DNA from 2 places in the Aciduricibacillus chroicocephali genome. Region 1 is predicted to be linked to the other one. Evidence: riboswitches for the same ligand, from Rfam matches in the RefSeq annotation. Region 1 holds a riboswitch; the other holds the start of a gene.

Evidence for each region. A riboswitch is a leader RNA that binds a small molecule or an ion and turns the genes downstream of it on or off. The one in region 1 is predicted to bind cyclic di-GMP.
Region 2: linked by a shared signal. The riboswitch ahead of QR721_RS12985 (glycosyl hydrolase) and the one ahead of QR721_RS01470 (methyl-accepting chemotaxis protein) in region 1 are both predicted to bind cyclic di-GMP.

The regions. Positions count from the first base shown of each region.
Region 1 is NZ_CP129113.1:262,327-269,972, reverse strand. Features, by position in the region: gene queE (7-carboxy-7-deazaguanine synthase QueE) at 1-711, shown strand, start outside; gene QR721_RS01485 (hypothetical protein) at 766-1,521, opposite strand; gene QR721_RS01480 (GNAT family N-acetyltransferase) at 1,528-2,040, opposite strand; gene QR721_RS01475 (LysE family translocator) at 2,053-2,688, opposite strand; gene QR721_RS01470 (methyl-accepting chemotaxis protein) at 2,819-3,628, opposite strand; cyclic di-GMP riboswitch class I at 3,643-3,728, opposite strand; gene QR721_RS01465 (thermonuclease family protein) at 3,961-4,746, opposite strand; gene QR721_RS01460 (CDP-glycerol glycerophosphotransferase family protein) at 5,097-6,329, shown strand; gene lepB (signal peptidase I) at 6,381-6,929, opposite strand; gene putP (sodium/proline symporter PutP) at 7,204-7,646, opposite strand, start outside.
Region 2 is NZ_CP129113.1:2,533,493-2,541,138, forward strand. Features, by position in the region: gene QR721_RS12980 (DUF2334 domain-containing protein) at 1-1,654, opposite strand, end outside; gene QR721_RS12985 (glycosyl hydrolase) at 1,759-2,850, opposite strand; cyclic di-GMP riboswitch class I at 2,973-3,061, opposite strand; gene trhA (PAQR family membrane homeostasis protein TrhA) at 3,160-3,786, opposite strand; gene QR721_RS12995 (PLL family lectin) at 3,948-5,675, shown strand; gene gvpU (gas vesicle accessory protein GvpU) at 5,793-6,182, opposite strand; gene QR721_RS13005 (midas domain-containing protein) at 6,191-7,231, opposite strand; gene QR721_RS13010 (gas vesicle protein) at 7,259-7,576, opposite strand; gene QR721_RS13015 (gas vesicle protein K) at 7,602-7,646, opposite strand, start outside.

The sequences.
Region 1 (7,646 bases):
GTTATGGAAATCTTCGGCCCTACCATCCAGGGGGAAGGTATGGTCATTGGACAAAAAACAATGTTCGTTCGTACAGCGGGCTGTGATTACAGCTGTTCTTGGTGCGATTCCAAGTTCACTTGGGATGGCAGTGAGAAGGACAATATCCGTATGATGGAAGCAGAGGAAATCGTTCAGGAACTAGATAATCTTGCACGTGGAAGATACAATCATGTAACTATTTCTGGAGGGAATCCTGGTTTACTGAAGAGTTTGGGTGAACTGATTGAACTGCTCCATGAGCGTGGCCATAAAGTGGCGCTTGAAACCCAGGGGAGCAAATGGAAGCCATGGTTCAATGAAATTGATGAACTGACCATTTCACCGAAGCCACCAAGTTCCGGAATGGTGACAAACTATACTGTTCTCGATGAAATAATCCGCACATTGCAAGCTGAGCAGAAAGGGCGCTTCAGCTTGAAAGTCGTCATTTTTGATGATGCAGATTTCGACTACGCTGTTGATTTATATAAACGTTATCCAGATGCTGACTGGTACTTACAAGTCGGAAATGATGACTTGGTGACACTTGATGATGCTGCTCTCGTTGCACATTTGCTTCGCAAGTATGAAAAACTTATTGATCGAGTAATGGAGAGCACCGATTTAAATAACGTAAAAGTATTACCGCAACTCCATACGTATTTATGGGGGAACAAACGAGGTGTATAAAAAAATCAGCTATCCTAATATGGATAGCTGATTTTTTTATACCATTAACAAGTTTTACTTCTTCCATGCTTGCACAATTGACCGCAGCCGCTCTTGCTCTGATGCAAACTGGCTTACTCGATGGCCATTCGCTCCAGACGGATGTGGGAAGCCAAAGAGACAGCGTTCAGCACGTATCTTCTTCACCTCAGCAAGCTGTCCAAGTATTTCACCGACAGCCTTTCCAAGCGGGATGAGCAAGTATTCTCCCTCAATCAGACTGAGTTCTTCTGGAAACACTTTTTCAATGTATGGTTTCAACATCTCAACTCGATCCATTTTTGGTGCATGGCCTGTGTAATTTTTCCCATTTTTAAATATTGGGTATTTGATAATGGAAGTTGTATGCAGCAAGTCTGTACGTTCTTCGAATAATTCAGCGGAAGAAGAAAGATTAAATAAGGAGGAAATCCCGATACCGTCAAGCATCTGAATCAAATGTGTACGCATCGAACCGGCAAATCCGGCAGATTGTTTGGCGCGCTTGAGCATTACCTCAGTACTTGCTCCTTCTATTTCCGCCCGCTTCGCTGCTTCAAGAGCTGTTTTCATCTGTGACCAGCCCGGTGTGATTCCGACGATGACTACTCTTGCCGCAGTATTGATAACCTCATTATGCGGCGCATAGTACATCGTAAGCGGACCCTCTTCCTGCATAAGGAACCTACTACTTATACTTAGCAAATCCGCCTTTTTTAGCGGGAAATTTGCAGGCATTCCCGAGATTGCCTGCAAATAAGAGTCCACTTCTTCAATTTGCGGAGAAATCATTCTATTTCACCCTTCTACCGGATTCTTCGGCCCTGGAAAATCAAGTTGATAAAAGGCTAAATCGAGCCAGCGACCAAATTTGTAGCCTGCATTTTGTATCGTTCCTGAGTGGGTAAATCCGAATTTCTCATGCAATGCGATACTTGCTGGATTACTCGTGTCGATTCCAGCAACCATCGTCTTTATGCCTCTTTCGGAAGCTATGTCAATTAGCTCCTTGAGCAGCTGCGAACCAATACCTTTTCCTTTGCCTGTACTTGATACATATATGGAATGTTCAATTGCATATTTAAACGCAGGCCAAGGACGAAATGTCCCGTATGTTGCAAAGCCAAATACTTTGCCCAATTCCTCGTACACTAGAACTGGTTCTTGATTTGCCATTTTTCCAGCAAACCAACTCTTCCGCTCTTCAATTGTTTTCTCATCATAGTGATACACAGCCGTCGTATTAAGGATTGCATCATTATAGATAGTAAGTATTTCAGATAAGTCTTGTTCAACCGCATTTCGTATCATTGTCTTTCCTCCCTACAATTGATTAAGACCATTGAAAAATACATAACCTGCAAACCCCAGAAATAGAAGGCCCGATATAAGTGAAAGTCCCTTCATCATTTTCCCGCCAAGTACTTTACCACCAAGACTGCTAATATAGGCAAGTACTGCACCCCAAATAACAGATATAGATAGGAAACCTATGAAAAATGGCAGCAATCTGTCGAAAGAAACACCGCCAATAACGGTGGAAACGACGCTTCCTCCTACAGTTGCGAACCAGAGCAAAGTCGTTGGAGCCGATAGACCAATCCCCATACCCATAAGGAATTGCTGGAACAAATTACGCTTCTTCCGCTCTTCGTCATCTATGTTAAGCGACTTTGGCTTGAAAGCATCCCGAATGGAGTGGTAGGCGAGGAACAGCAGTACAACAGTTCCTGCAATCCAAAGAATCCAATGGAATATGCTGCTCGACTGCAAAAGCGCCGCAATTCCAAGTACTGAGCAGACTGCATAGACCATATCGCTGACAGTTGTTCCTAGCGCAAACAGCAAAGCTGCCAGAAAACCCTTAATAATGCCTGTCCGGATGAGCGCCACATTGGCAGTTCCGAGATCGAGCACCATAGACATACCGAGAAGAAAACCAGAGATGAATAATGTCATTATGCTTCAATCCTTTCCACAACAAAAAACCGCCCATAAAAGGCGGAGAATAATTACTTTTTAAATTATAACAGATAGTAAGTGACCAACTAAAGAAGAAAAAGAAAGATTCTAAGTTACGATTTTAGAATTAAAGCATACTTTCAATTTCTTTAAAAACCTGTTCGAAATCTGTCTGCTTCTCCTTAACGGAACCATTCAATTGTTCCGTCGTGTTACCTACCTTTCCAGCCTGCTCTTCAATTCTTTCAATATTAAGTCTAATGCTTCGAGTTGCTTCATCAACATTTTTTGATAGGCGTCTCACTTCATCTGCCACTACTTTGAACCCTTTGCCCTTTTCTCCGACACGAGCTGCTTCTATAGTTGCATTTAGAGCAAGCACATTTGTTTGTGAGGAAATCATCTGTATTTCTTTCGCCACTTCGCTTATTGCATCAACTTGCTCTCGCAGCGCAACAATTGCCTGACTTTTTTCGGCAGAATTCCGGGCAACTACATCAACGAGTTCCTGTGGCAATGTTTTCAGACGCTCAATAATTTTCAGTGTACCATTCTCCCGCTCAGTAATATCTGTAGCGATTTTCAGGATTGCTTCTACTTCATGTTTGTCATTAATAACCGGTATATATGTTGCTTCAAGCCACAACCGGCTTCCTTGTTTGCTGCGTCTTTCTACTTTAGCCTCGTACTTCTCCCCTGTAGACAAATGCTGCCATAAATCATGGTACCCTTGCGTTTGTGTATAATCTTTAAAACAAAGCTTTTCATGACGCATGCCTTTCAGTTCTCTCGTACTATAACCAAGCGTTTTTCGAAAATTTTCATTTGCCCAAATTACTTCTCGTTCCATGCTGAACTCGACCATTGCGAGGTTAACATCCATCGCCGCCAGTACTGCTGTTTCATTCAATGGTTGAGTACTCTTGGAAAGACTCATCTTACTCCTCCATATGAGGCAACCCAGCCATCATTGTCACAGCGACTTTAGACCTTGGGCTTTGCGTCCTGACTTTTCAATCAGTTTGCTTTTCACTTATTTAAAGTAAAGTGTATTACAACTTCTCCGGCAAGCCAATAAGTTTTTGAAATAATTTACTTAACCGTCAACATCCTACCATGATGAACGAGATGCCTTTTTTGTCTTGCCTCAACTTAAAACGCAAGTCTTGAAGAAAACAGTATTGATGCTCTGCTTAGTGAGATAGCTCTCACCCTTTTTCAAGAAAAAAGCCGGAAGCGTTAAATCTTAATCCGCCTCCGACTTCCTAATTATCTCTCACATGCATACCCGTCTTTATCCCGATCCATTTTAGACTGGTAGGCTGGGTGTCCCTCTGGCACGCCATCTGAATACTTTTTGCGCAGTTCTGTACAATTCTTAAATACTTCTGCGCTACCAGTCTTTAATACTGGTTCCTGTGTTGACTTTTCGACAGGCTGTTGTGTTCCTGCTTCCTTTGCACAGCCATTAAATCCACGACTGGAAACATAACCTTTCTTAGACCAAATATTAAGTTTCTTGTTTTTCGCAAATTCTTGTGCTTGCTCATACTGGTTCAAATACTTGTATGGCGGCTCATAAACATATGCAACACGAGCGAGCCCTTCCTTGATTAGTGTCTCCTGAACTGATTTCCCATCTACGAAAACATATGCGAGAAGGCGGCCATATTTGTCTGTCCTGCTTTTCTCAAATTCCAAAGTAAGCTTTCCGCTTTTTATGAGTTGTTCATTACGCTTGCTCGCTTTTTCTGCATAAGGTTGAATGCACTCTCCCGGCTTTTTTGACTCAGGTGTATCCATTAGCAAATAACGTACGGTTTCTTCCTTACCTTTATAATACACTTTGATTGTATCGCCATCGACAACTCTGGATAGCTTGACAGTTGCCTGATTTTTCGCCTGTACTGTTTCCCCATCTTTGGAAGTTTGAATATATTCGTTTTCTTCTTTCTTTTGCTGCACTTGTTCTTGTCCAGTTCCTTCTTGCTTTGATTCTTGTGATGAATCCGATTCATTTTGTTTCTGTTCCTTATCGCTACTACCTTGTTCCATCTCCGCACAGCCAGTCAGCACCAGACAAAAAGCAATCAGCGCAACAAAACCAACCGTTCCTCTGTTCGACTTATGTTTGTATAAAATACCGCTCATAACAGCAGCTGATAGACACAAAGACAATATAAACAATGTCATCAATACAATCCCTCCGACTTGAAGTGGCAATTTCTTGAATTACTCTGTTCATTATAGCAAAATGCCATTTTTAGGTGGCGGTTTCTATGAAAATTGTTTTACTTGGTCCGTGAATCTGCAAAAATAAAATTTTTAATTGAAATTGGCTTACAAAACAGAGTTTCAGGGAATGTATCATTAGTTTACATATAATTTGGGAAGGAAAAATGCCCATGGAACTCAAACACAGAAAAAAATTTGCGCGCACCATCGCCTTTTTAAAAATAATGTTTGCCTTCGCATGTTCTATTTTCACGAGGCGAGGAACAGGCAGGCCAATCGTTCTTGTCGGCGGAAATCTTGGCGAGAAATACGAAGATAATGCCTCCGTATTGCACAGTTATCTGACTCGAGAGCGAGCGGACCTAGACGTATACTGGCTATACGACCCGAGTACCAGCTACGTACAGGAAAAACAAATACCAAATGCAATTCCGCTTGGCAGCCTGCGCAATTATATGCTGTTTTTCAAAGCGGATTATTCATTTCATGGTCACTCCATCATCTATGATATCGCTCCGCATATTGAGAAATATATTTTCCTGAATCGGCGTACAATCATCACCCACGTAAGCCACGGAATTGAAGGTTTCAAGAAAATCCTCATTCAACCTGAAGATATTCCTTTATTGAAGCGCACAGATTACTTCAATTGCGCTTCACAGCACGAAAAGGATATCAAGCAATTTGAATGGAAAATTCCTGAGCAAAAGTTGACCATCACCGGTATGCCGCGTTTCGATCGCTTTGCTACAAATATACCTGCAAAGAAGGTTAAGCGTATTCTGATGATGATGACATGGCGTGAATGGCTGCTTGATCTTGATGAAGCAGCCTTCATGGAAAATAGCTATTTCCAGCAAACACAGAAGCTTGTCAGTAATCCACAAATCCGACAGCTGATACGAGATGGAGAACTTGAAATCATCTGCGCCCTGCATCCTTTCATGAAGAGATTTGAGTCTCATTTTCGGGGGTTGGCCAAGGACGAGCCCAACATCAAGTTTTTCAGCTTCAATGAGATTTCTATACAGGACGAGGTTATTCTTGCCGACATGCTGCTGACGGATTATACAAGTGTTTCTTGGGACTTCCTTTATATGAACAAGCCAATTATATTTTTCACATTCGATCTGGATGAGTTCGTTGCGAAACGTGGAACCTATATGGATTTGAATAAGGATTTGTATGGTTATAAAGCAGATACAATTGAAGAGGTACAAGAAATTTTGCGACATATCACAGCTGAAGGTGCGACTACAAACCCTTGGTATCCTATCGCCAACAAGTATATTGCCTATTTCGATAAACATCATTGCCAGCGCCTTGCAGATACAATTATCGGGCCCGCTCCTCAACTGAGTAAGCCTGGGGTGGCGATGAATAAGACTGTTGAAGAAACTTAAAAAAAGGACCTGTGACGCAGTACGACTGCGTCACAGGTCCTTTTAATCACATTATTGTACCTGGCCAACCTCTGTGAACGGCCAGATTCGAAAAACTGCTTTTCCGATTATTTTATTTTTTGAAAGGAGCCCAAAATAACGGCTGTCCTTACTCACTGCTCGATTATCACCAAGGACAAATAGAGACCCTTTAGGGACCTTCTCATATCCTGTCAGCTCTTCCAATGTAAAATCACCTGTATAGGACAGACCCGCTTTTTGACTTGGGGACTGCAAATAGGATTCATCGTATGCCTTACCGTTAATATACAAAATGTCATTCTTCATCACAATTGTATCTCCAGGCAGACCGATTATTCTCTTAACATAGCGGGCATCCTCATCCGGAGCATTGAACACAATAATATCAAACCGCTTATAATGGCTGAATTGGCTCAATTTATTGATGACAAGCTTATTCTCCTCTTGAAGGTTTGGATGCATAGATTCCCCTTTAACGACATAAGGGGCCAATAGAAAATGATTGATGATATAAGCAAAAATAATTGCGAAAAGTATAATCCTTACAAAAGACCAAATCTCTTTACCAACCGTATTCACGAAAGTCCCCCTTTATCGGTTTGACCGGAAAAATGTGCTTATGACCTCATTGTATCAGAGACAGGAGCAGAATATTATGTATTTAAGGAAAAGTTTATGTAAAGACCATTAAACTTAATATTGAACCCTGCACCTCCAATTATCTTTATTACTAACGAATTTCTGCAAATTCCCTCTGTCCTGTCACTTAATCATCAAGTCGGGACCAGCTGTTTTCTTCGATTTCAAAGTTAAAAACCCGCCTTCCCCAATGGAAGGCGGGTCGTATTAGAATTTAATCATCCGAGTGCAGCAGTTCAAGGGCTTCATTGAACTCTCTGTCGATCTCTGGATTTTCCTTATGCGTCAGTAAGCTGACAACAATTGTGACAATGAGGTTCAGTGCAAAGCCCGGAACAATCTCATAAAGGCTATCCTTAAGAATATCAACATTTCCCCAAACGATTACAGTAACGGCTCCTACAATCATGCCCGATAGCGCTCCAATGGAAGTAATTTTTCTCCAATAAAGCGAGAGCAGTATTGTCGGACCGAATGCTGCCCCGAAGCCAGCCCAAGCAAAGCTTACAAGTGCCAGAATTGTATCGTTCTGTTTCCAGGCAAGGGCCATCGCAATTATAGATACAACAAGAATGGCAATCCGGCCAAGGAATACATATGTCTTCTCTGAGGATTTACTTTTCTGAACCGTTTTGTACAAATCCTCGATTAAGGCAG
Region 2 (7,646 bases), 460 kb from region 1:
TCACCGCTGAAATGATTACAATTATTTTTGGGATCCATCTGGAGATCATCATTTGACGCTCATATTTACTAGTGACGGAGTTTTTCTCCACATCCACTTTCCCCTCTGAGGTTTGGATTCGGATTTGTCCCACGTTAGTGCGATTATCCTCTGCCTTCAAATCAAACCATTCAGCATTGGGTACCCCTTCAAGAGCTGTGACCAATTCCTTCAATTTTTCAAAGCCAAGATACGGATGATAGAATCCAGCAATTGCTGAATCTGAGAAGTGGGTTGCGTTCATAGCTTTCTCTTTCATCTCGGCAATAGAATTTGGCTCATCACCGCTCACATAACCAATTGTCTCGGGATATAGTTTCATACCATTGAGAAAGCTCGGGGCAGAGGTGTAAATTGCAGAATACTCGCCTTCCCACGTATGATTCGTCAGCTGAACCTGGCCGACATATGTGCTGAAATGCTCGGAAAGTATCTGATAACCCGCCTCGGACATCGCATAATGCGGTGCTTCAAAAGCTAGCGGATACAGCTTATGGGCAGCAAGTTCCTCTACGCCGTTTTCGACTGCCGATTTAATATATTTCCTTTCAAACGCTTTGCCATTTTGAACAAAACTTTTATAGGCTTCTCCTGACTTGAAGTCCTTACGCGTCTTCGGTTTTTCATCATTGTCCTGATAAACCGGTCTGTCATAGTCCACATCCCAGAATTCGAATCCTTCTCCTGTTCCCTGATGGCGATACTGATGCCTGTAGCCGTGCAACACGATGCTCCCACCGTGCCCTTGCATATAACGCAGTGTCCGGACAAGTTTTGGAACATCTTTGAGATGCGTTTCCTTATGTGTCTGCGGATCAACATACACTGGAATGAGCGAAACAATATATGGGATTCTCCGTTTATCCAGGTACTTCGCCATCTTCATCAATTCACCGGCATCAGCTTTGGGATGTACATCTTCCAGGCGCAAATACATCGGGTGTTTCCCTGTCGGCTTCTGGCCAAAGAAGCTAAACAACGATTCACCGACAAAATAACCGCTCGGATTGAAAAGTGATTCCAATCCACAGTAAAAATCGTTACCATTTTGGATGACAAGCGGATATTCGGCTGTACTCCCATTCATTCCGCTAACAAGAACTTTCGATTTGGCAGATGGTGTAACAATGGAAGCAAGACGCTCCTCTGCGGTCTGCATTTCAAAGCCATTTGATGTCAGCTTCAGTTTATTGACGAGCACACCACCCGTCCTTTTGACAAAGCTGAATCGTTTTCCGAACTGCTCGCTATTCCTCCCGAATGCATAGACAGTGCCCTTAAATAATTTGATATCTGACACTAACTTGCCTGGGAGCTGCTTTTCTTCAAGTCCCATATAAATTATTTGGGTGAAATCTTTCGGATTAATCGAACGCCAATCTTGATCTTCTATAATTTTTATATCGTTTGAAAAATGTCCGGCAAGACTATCCATCATCCGAGCCTGTCCAAGATCTTCTTCCTGCTTTGGCGAATAGACGATAAGAACCCGGCTACCTTCTGTTCCAACTTTTGCTGCCTGAACCGGAATAGAACCCGCCACGATTACTATTAATAGCAGGAAAGTGACAATCCGTTTCACAGTGATCACCAACTCCAAATATGATTCAGCCATTATATCATTCTCTGTCGGCAAAAAAGGGAAACGTAAACAAAAAAATATCCACGAAGCACAATGGCGACGTGGATTTCTCTATTTAAGGGGTGTACATCCCTATATTAATTTGCCAAACGTTCCAATTGTTGCTTGGCAAGGAGAGGAAACAAATTATCAAAGATATGCGTGTCACTGCCATCCGGTGTCTCGACGACATAGCCTCCATAGTACGGGCTTTGCGGATCGCTGACTTCATATTCATGCATACGGTCATATACCCGTCTTGCAAAATCGGGATCATTCATTTCGAGCGCATACTGAATGAGCATGCCATAAACAGCATTAGACTCAAAATTGACTGCCGGCTGGCGTGAAGCACGATCATATTGACCGTACAATCGGCCGTTCCGGTTGAATTCCTGCTTCACAAAATCATAGAAACCAGGAGAATTCTTCCCATTTAGTTTTCGGAAGTGCGCAATATAGATTTGTTCAATCATATGAACTTGTGCATCGTTTTGATACGTTGCTGTATCTACATTGAAATTCTTCGCAAAGAAGACGCCATCACTTGGCACTGAATTCAATACACCAATTGTACGGTTTAATGTCTTCTTGCTGATTACATTGTACTTGAGCATATATTGCAAAGCCTCCGGATCAATATAGAAGAGGCTGAGTGTGTTATTGGAAATATTATATTGAGAATCATGGAAATCAGTGAAATAGCCGTTTCTCATGTTTTTCTCAGCGAGTGCCTTGGCCATCTGCTTAGCTGTCTCAGTATATGCAGCATTGCCGAAATATTCACCAGCTTTGAACAAGACAGTCATGATTCGCCAATCATCGATGAGCGCATTCGTCGTTACACTACTCGTTCCATCGGCGTTCAGTTTCCAGCGAACAAGTCCATTTGGTGCAAGATAATACTGCTTCAAAATGTCATACTGTTTCTGGAAAGCGATGGCATCTTTTTTCTCGAACAAGTAGACCATTTCCAAACCGAGTGATTCAGAAAGTGCTTCGTGTCCGGCAACATATGTCGGATCAGTCGAAGGTCGATCAATAAGATATGTAGCAAGTGTTCCATTTGGATTCTGCATATGGTTCGCAATGAAACGTTCCGTAGCAGATGTCATGTCCTTTTGAGCCATGACTGGTGCAGCTTGCAAAAGCAGGGTGGCAGCCAACAGGGAAGCGAATAACTTTCTCATTAGGGATTCCTCCTCATCAGTTGAACTCGTCACCAGATTCAGAGGATGTCCCTCAGAGAAAACGAAAATGCCCTTTTCCAGACGAACAGAAAAGGGCAATCGATCCAGAAGCACATTCCGGAATCCGCAACCTGGCAATCATAGCGGTATAAACCGCCTTAGACCCATGGCTTTGCGTCCTTGCCTTTCAGCAAGTTTGCCCTATATAGTAGTTGAACATATTATACTGCATTTGAAACGGACTGAATAGTACCAAATTCACAAATTTCGTGAGATTTTTTCGCCATTTTATATATCGTTTTTCAACGCCTAGCTGTTCAGCAATGTCAGCACTGCGAAGAAATGCATGACAGATCCAGCAAGCACGAACAGATGCCAGATTGCGTGGTGATAGCGGAAACCGCGCCATACGAAGAAAATGGCACCGACGGAATAGAGCACACCGCCAATCACAAGAAATGTAAGGCCATGTTCAGGCACATTGGCGACGAGTGGCCCCCATGCTAGTAAAATGAGCCAGCCCATTGCCAAGTAGAGCAATGTAGACAAATGCATGAAGCGCTTGACGAAATGTATTTTAAAAATGGTTCCTGCAATGGCTAAGCTCCAGATGACTCCGAATAACGACCAGCCGAATGCACCTTTAAGGGAGATGAGCAGAAACGGTGTATATGTTCCAGCAATGAAAATGTATATAGCGGAATGGTCGAGGATTTCGAATACATCCTTTGCTCGGCCAGCCGGTATACTGTGCACAATTGTCGAGCAAGCATAAAGCAAAATCATCGTTCCGCCAAAAATGGCAAAGCTCGTAATATGCCAGGCCGAACCATGTACAGAGGCAAAAGCGACAAGTACCGATAGTGCAGCAATGCTAAGCAATGTGCCGATCCCATGGATGACGGCGTTTGCGATTTCTTCCTGTTTGGAATACATAGGGGTGTTCTCCAAATTGGATTCCCTCCATTCATCTTTCTTATACAGTGTATCAAGGAAAAGCTTATAGTGGAAGTTTGTCCATTTTCACATAGGAAAATTCCGGTTCCGTTTTGCCCAATTGTGCATATGCTGTTCTGAGAAGAGGAGGAATCATATACATGTACAACAGGTATCCTGAGGATCAACAGCAATTCATTCCTGGGCCATATGGTCAGCCAGGAAATCCGAGATTCGACCAGCATCAGGGGCAGAGGAGCGTTGGATTCTCACAGCAGCAGAGCCTGCAATATACGGGCTTCCCGCAACAACAGCAGATTCAGCCGCGAGCTTTGTTCCAACAGTCGGCCCAATCCTATAATCCGGGTGGCTACCCAATCCCCGCTCCACAATCGGCTCCCGGTATCTATCCATATGCAGAGCCGGCGAGCAATCATCTGAACAGCCAAAATCGCTTCAACCCGATCAGTCCAAGTGCTTTGAACGGCTATCAGCAGAACGAGCAGTCCTACCCGTCGCAAGAGCCGCGTGAAGGTTTTGCGAATTGGTATGATGTGCCGGCATATCCTCACCAATCAGCTTATCCACCTGCAGAACCATCCTTAGACTCATTTAGAGGTGAGGATAGCAATAATGCAGGTGCAGAAGTTTCAGCATATCCAGAAAACAATAAGGAACGGGATCATTCTGAAAGCCAGCAGGATGCCGAAGACCAAGCCTTTATAGAAGAAGCTCTGCGCCAGAGACCGGACGCCCAGGCCATTTTGCGTAATATTAAGCAGAGCCATTCCGATTTGTATACGACACTCCGTCATTACGGTATGCATGATCAGCTTATTGACTACGTTTTCTTCTTCATGATCAACTATACGATTGATCAGCGTGAGAAAAGTCAAAATGCTGCCCAGATCTACCGTCGTTTCAAAAGGGAAATGCCTTGGTTCAATATGATGTTCCAACAGTATAAGGTACCCCAAGATGTAATTGACCGTACAATGACACGTGTCATTCAGATTACATTGGACTCCATTCATGGAGGTGGTGCTGGCGCTCCGGGTCGTCCTGAGCAGCCAGGCAGAGGGTGGTCACGTTGGGAAGATCTTGGCGGTGTCCTCTCGAGTGCACCAACGGTCTCCTCTTGGAGCGCGAATCGCCTTGATGTGTTTGGACGCGGAACCGATAATGCCCTTTATCACAAATGGTGGGATGGCTCACGATGGAGCGGATGGGAAAACCTTGGCGGTGTCCTCTCGAGCGCACCATCTGCAGTATCATGGGGGACTAACCGGATTGACGTCTTCGGGAGAGGTACAGACAACGCCCTTTATCACAAGTGGTGGGACGGCTCGCGATGGAGTGGATGGGAAAATCTCGGCGGTGTCCTGACAAGCGGGCCGACAGTATCTACAAGACGTGAAAATCAGCTCGATGTCTTCGTTCGTGGAAGCAATAATCGGTTGTACAAGAAAACTTGGAACGGTTCGCGATGGGAAGATTGGGAAGATCTCGGCGGCAATCTGAATTCCGAACCTGCAGCCATCTCATGGGGTCCAAACCGAATCGATGTATTCGCGCGGGCTCAGAATAATGGATTGCTTCACCGTCACTGGAACGGATCTCGTTGGAGCAACTGGACGAATCTTGGCGGGAATATTCACAGTGCACCGGCCGCTTCCTCAAGACGTCCTAATGAGATTGATGTATTTGCTCGTGGACGAAATAATGAATTGCTTCACCGCATGTGGAATGGTTCACGCTGGACCGGTTGGGAAACATTGCGCGGACCAATTACTTCAGCCCCTGCTGCGGTCTCATGGAGCGCCAACCGAATCGATGTCTTTGCACGCGGTCAGAATAACAGCCTTATTCATACGTACCAAGGCCGATGAATCAAAAGAACCCTGCGCGGTATGCCCAGGGTTCTTTTAGTTTGCATTTGGCCTAATATCAAAAAGAAGCAGTCTTTTCGGCAAAAAGACTGCTTCTGATCATATTCTGATGTAGTTTTAGTCTTCATTGTCATGAATTTTCCCAAGAAAGAAACCATCTACTTCACTTAACTTGCCGCGCCACAATATGTCTCCCTGTGACGGGGTCGGTCTTGCATCCCCACAATATACTTTTGCGCCTTCCAAATGTATAAAGCTGGGGGAGCCGCCATTTGTGGACTGAGCATTCTCTCCAGCATGTGCCAGTTGCTCGCTTAAAGCCTCGGCAACATCACCACTGCCTTCAAATGTTTCGCTCAGCGATTCAAAGTATTTCCCAGCTGACACCATCGTTCCTGTGATGACGGCTCCTTTTACATTGAGTGTAATATCAAGGGTAAAGTCATTCCGGTTTACCGCTTCCGCAAAAAATGCGAGCGTATTATCCTTCATCGTATCTGTTGCCATCGGAGCCTTTACGCCTCCTTCTTCAAGTTGTCCTGGCTCAAGTATGTGCCATCCTCTTTTGCCTGGTACTTGGAGTTTTTGCTTTTTTCATCTGATTTTGATTTGTTGCCGGATTTATCTTTATCCTTTTCTTCGTTAGAGCTATTGTTCTGCTCATCTTCTTTTTTGTTCTTCTCGTCGTTCTTCTGGTTGCTTTGATTGTTCTGGTTGTTTTGATTACTGTTCTTGTCGTTATTGTTCTTATCGTTTTCTTTCTCGTTCGATTCTTTCTCGTTGGAGTTGCTGTTATCTTTATTGGACTCTTCAGCTTTGTTCTCAGTTTTATCACTGTCGTCTTTTTCTTCGTCTTTTCTGCTCTGCTTGTCCTCTGTCATCTTGGAAAGCAGGCCTTCAATTTTACCAAGACGGTCTTGCAAATCTTTATTTTCCTTTTTCAAAGACTCATATTCTTTATCTGAAGAAGAATCTTGTTCCTTATCGTTATTCGATTCATTGTTCTGCTCGCTGTTTTCGTTTGCAGATTCATTCTTTTGCTCATCTTTATTCTTCTTATTATTGTTGCTATGAATTGGGCTTTCTACATAAGATCCGTCCTTGTCTGAGCTATCCTGATTGTTATCGTCATTGTTATTGCCTTCTTTGTTATTGTCTTCTTTGTTATTGTCTTCTTTATTTGACGGCTGGTTGCCACTCGCAAGTTGCGTAATCATCTGTTCCAGGCGATCAAGGCGGTCATTCACATCATTATTGCCACTCTGTGAATCATCTGATTCTTTGTTGCCTTTTCCAAATAACTTCGATGCGGCTTTTTTCGAGTTGTCTTTTACAGCTTGTCCAAGACTTGCTCCTTTGCTCCCAATTGCCGAGCCACCAACATTGCTGAACAACTTCTTCCCAGCTTCAGGTGTCATGAGATAACCAACTGTCGTTCCGATCAAACCACCTGCAATCGTACGACGCAAGCCTCCCATTTCACCGTTTGATTTACCATTGTTTGAACCTTCATTTCCATTCACTGCGTTGGCACTGTTTACTTGTGTTTCACTCATTTTAAAATCCTCCTGTTTTATCCATAATTATTTTTCAAGCCGAGGTACGGCCATATTCTGTTCCAGTTTTTCAAGTCTTTCATGTAACATTTTATTTTCTTCTTCGAGCGCTTTTGTTTTGCTGTCTTCTGCTTTGGATGAAAGGTATGGATCGTTTTCCCACCAGTCCATTCCAATCTCCTTCGCCTTGTCTACAGACGCGACGATAAGTCGGATTTTGATAGTAAGCAGTTCGACATCGGCAATTCCGACCGTGATGTCACCAGCGATGACAACGCCCTTATCAAGTATCTTCTCCAAAACATCAACAATCGTGCTCGACTGCATTGGGTGTTCCACTGCCATGTTGTATTCCTCCTTGGCAATTCCGTTAAAGCAAGCTTCCCAATGGACCGAGATCGATATTCAGGTCTTC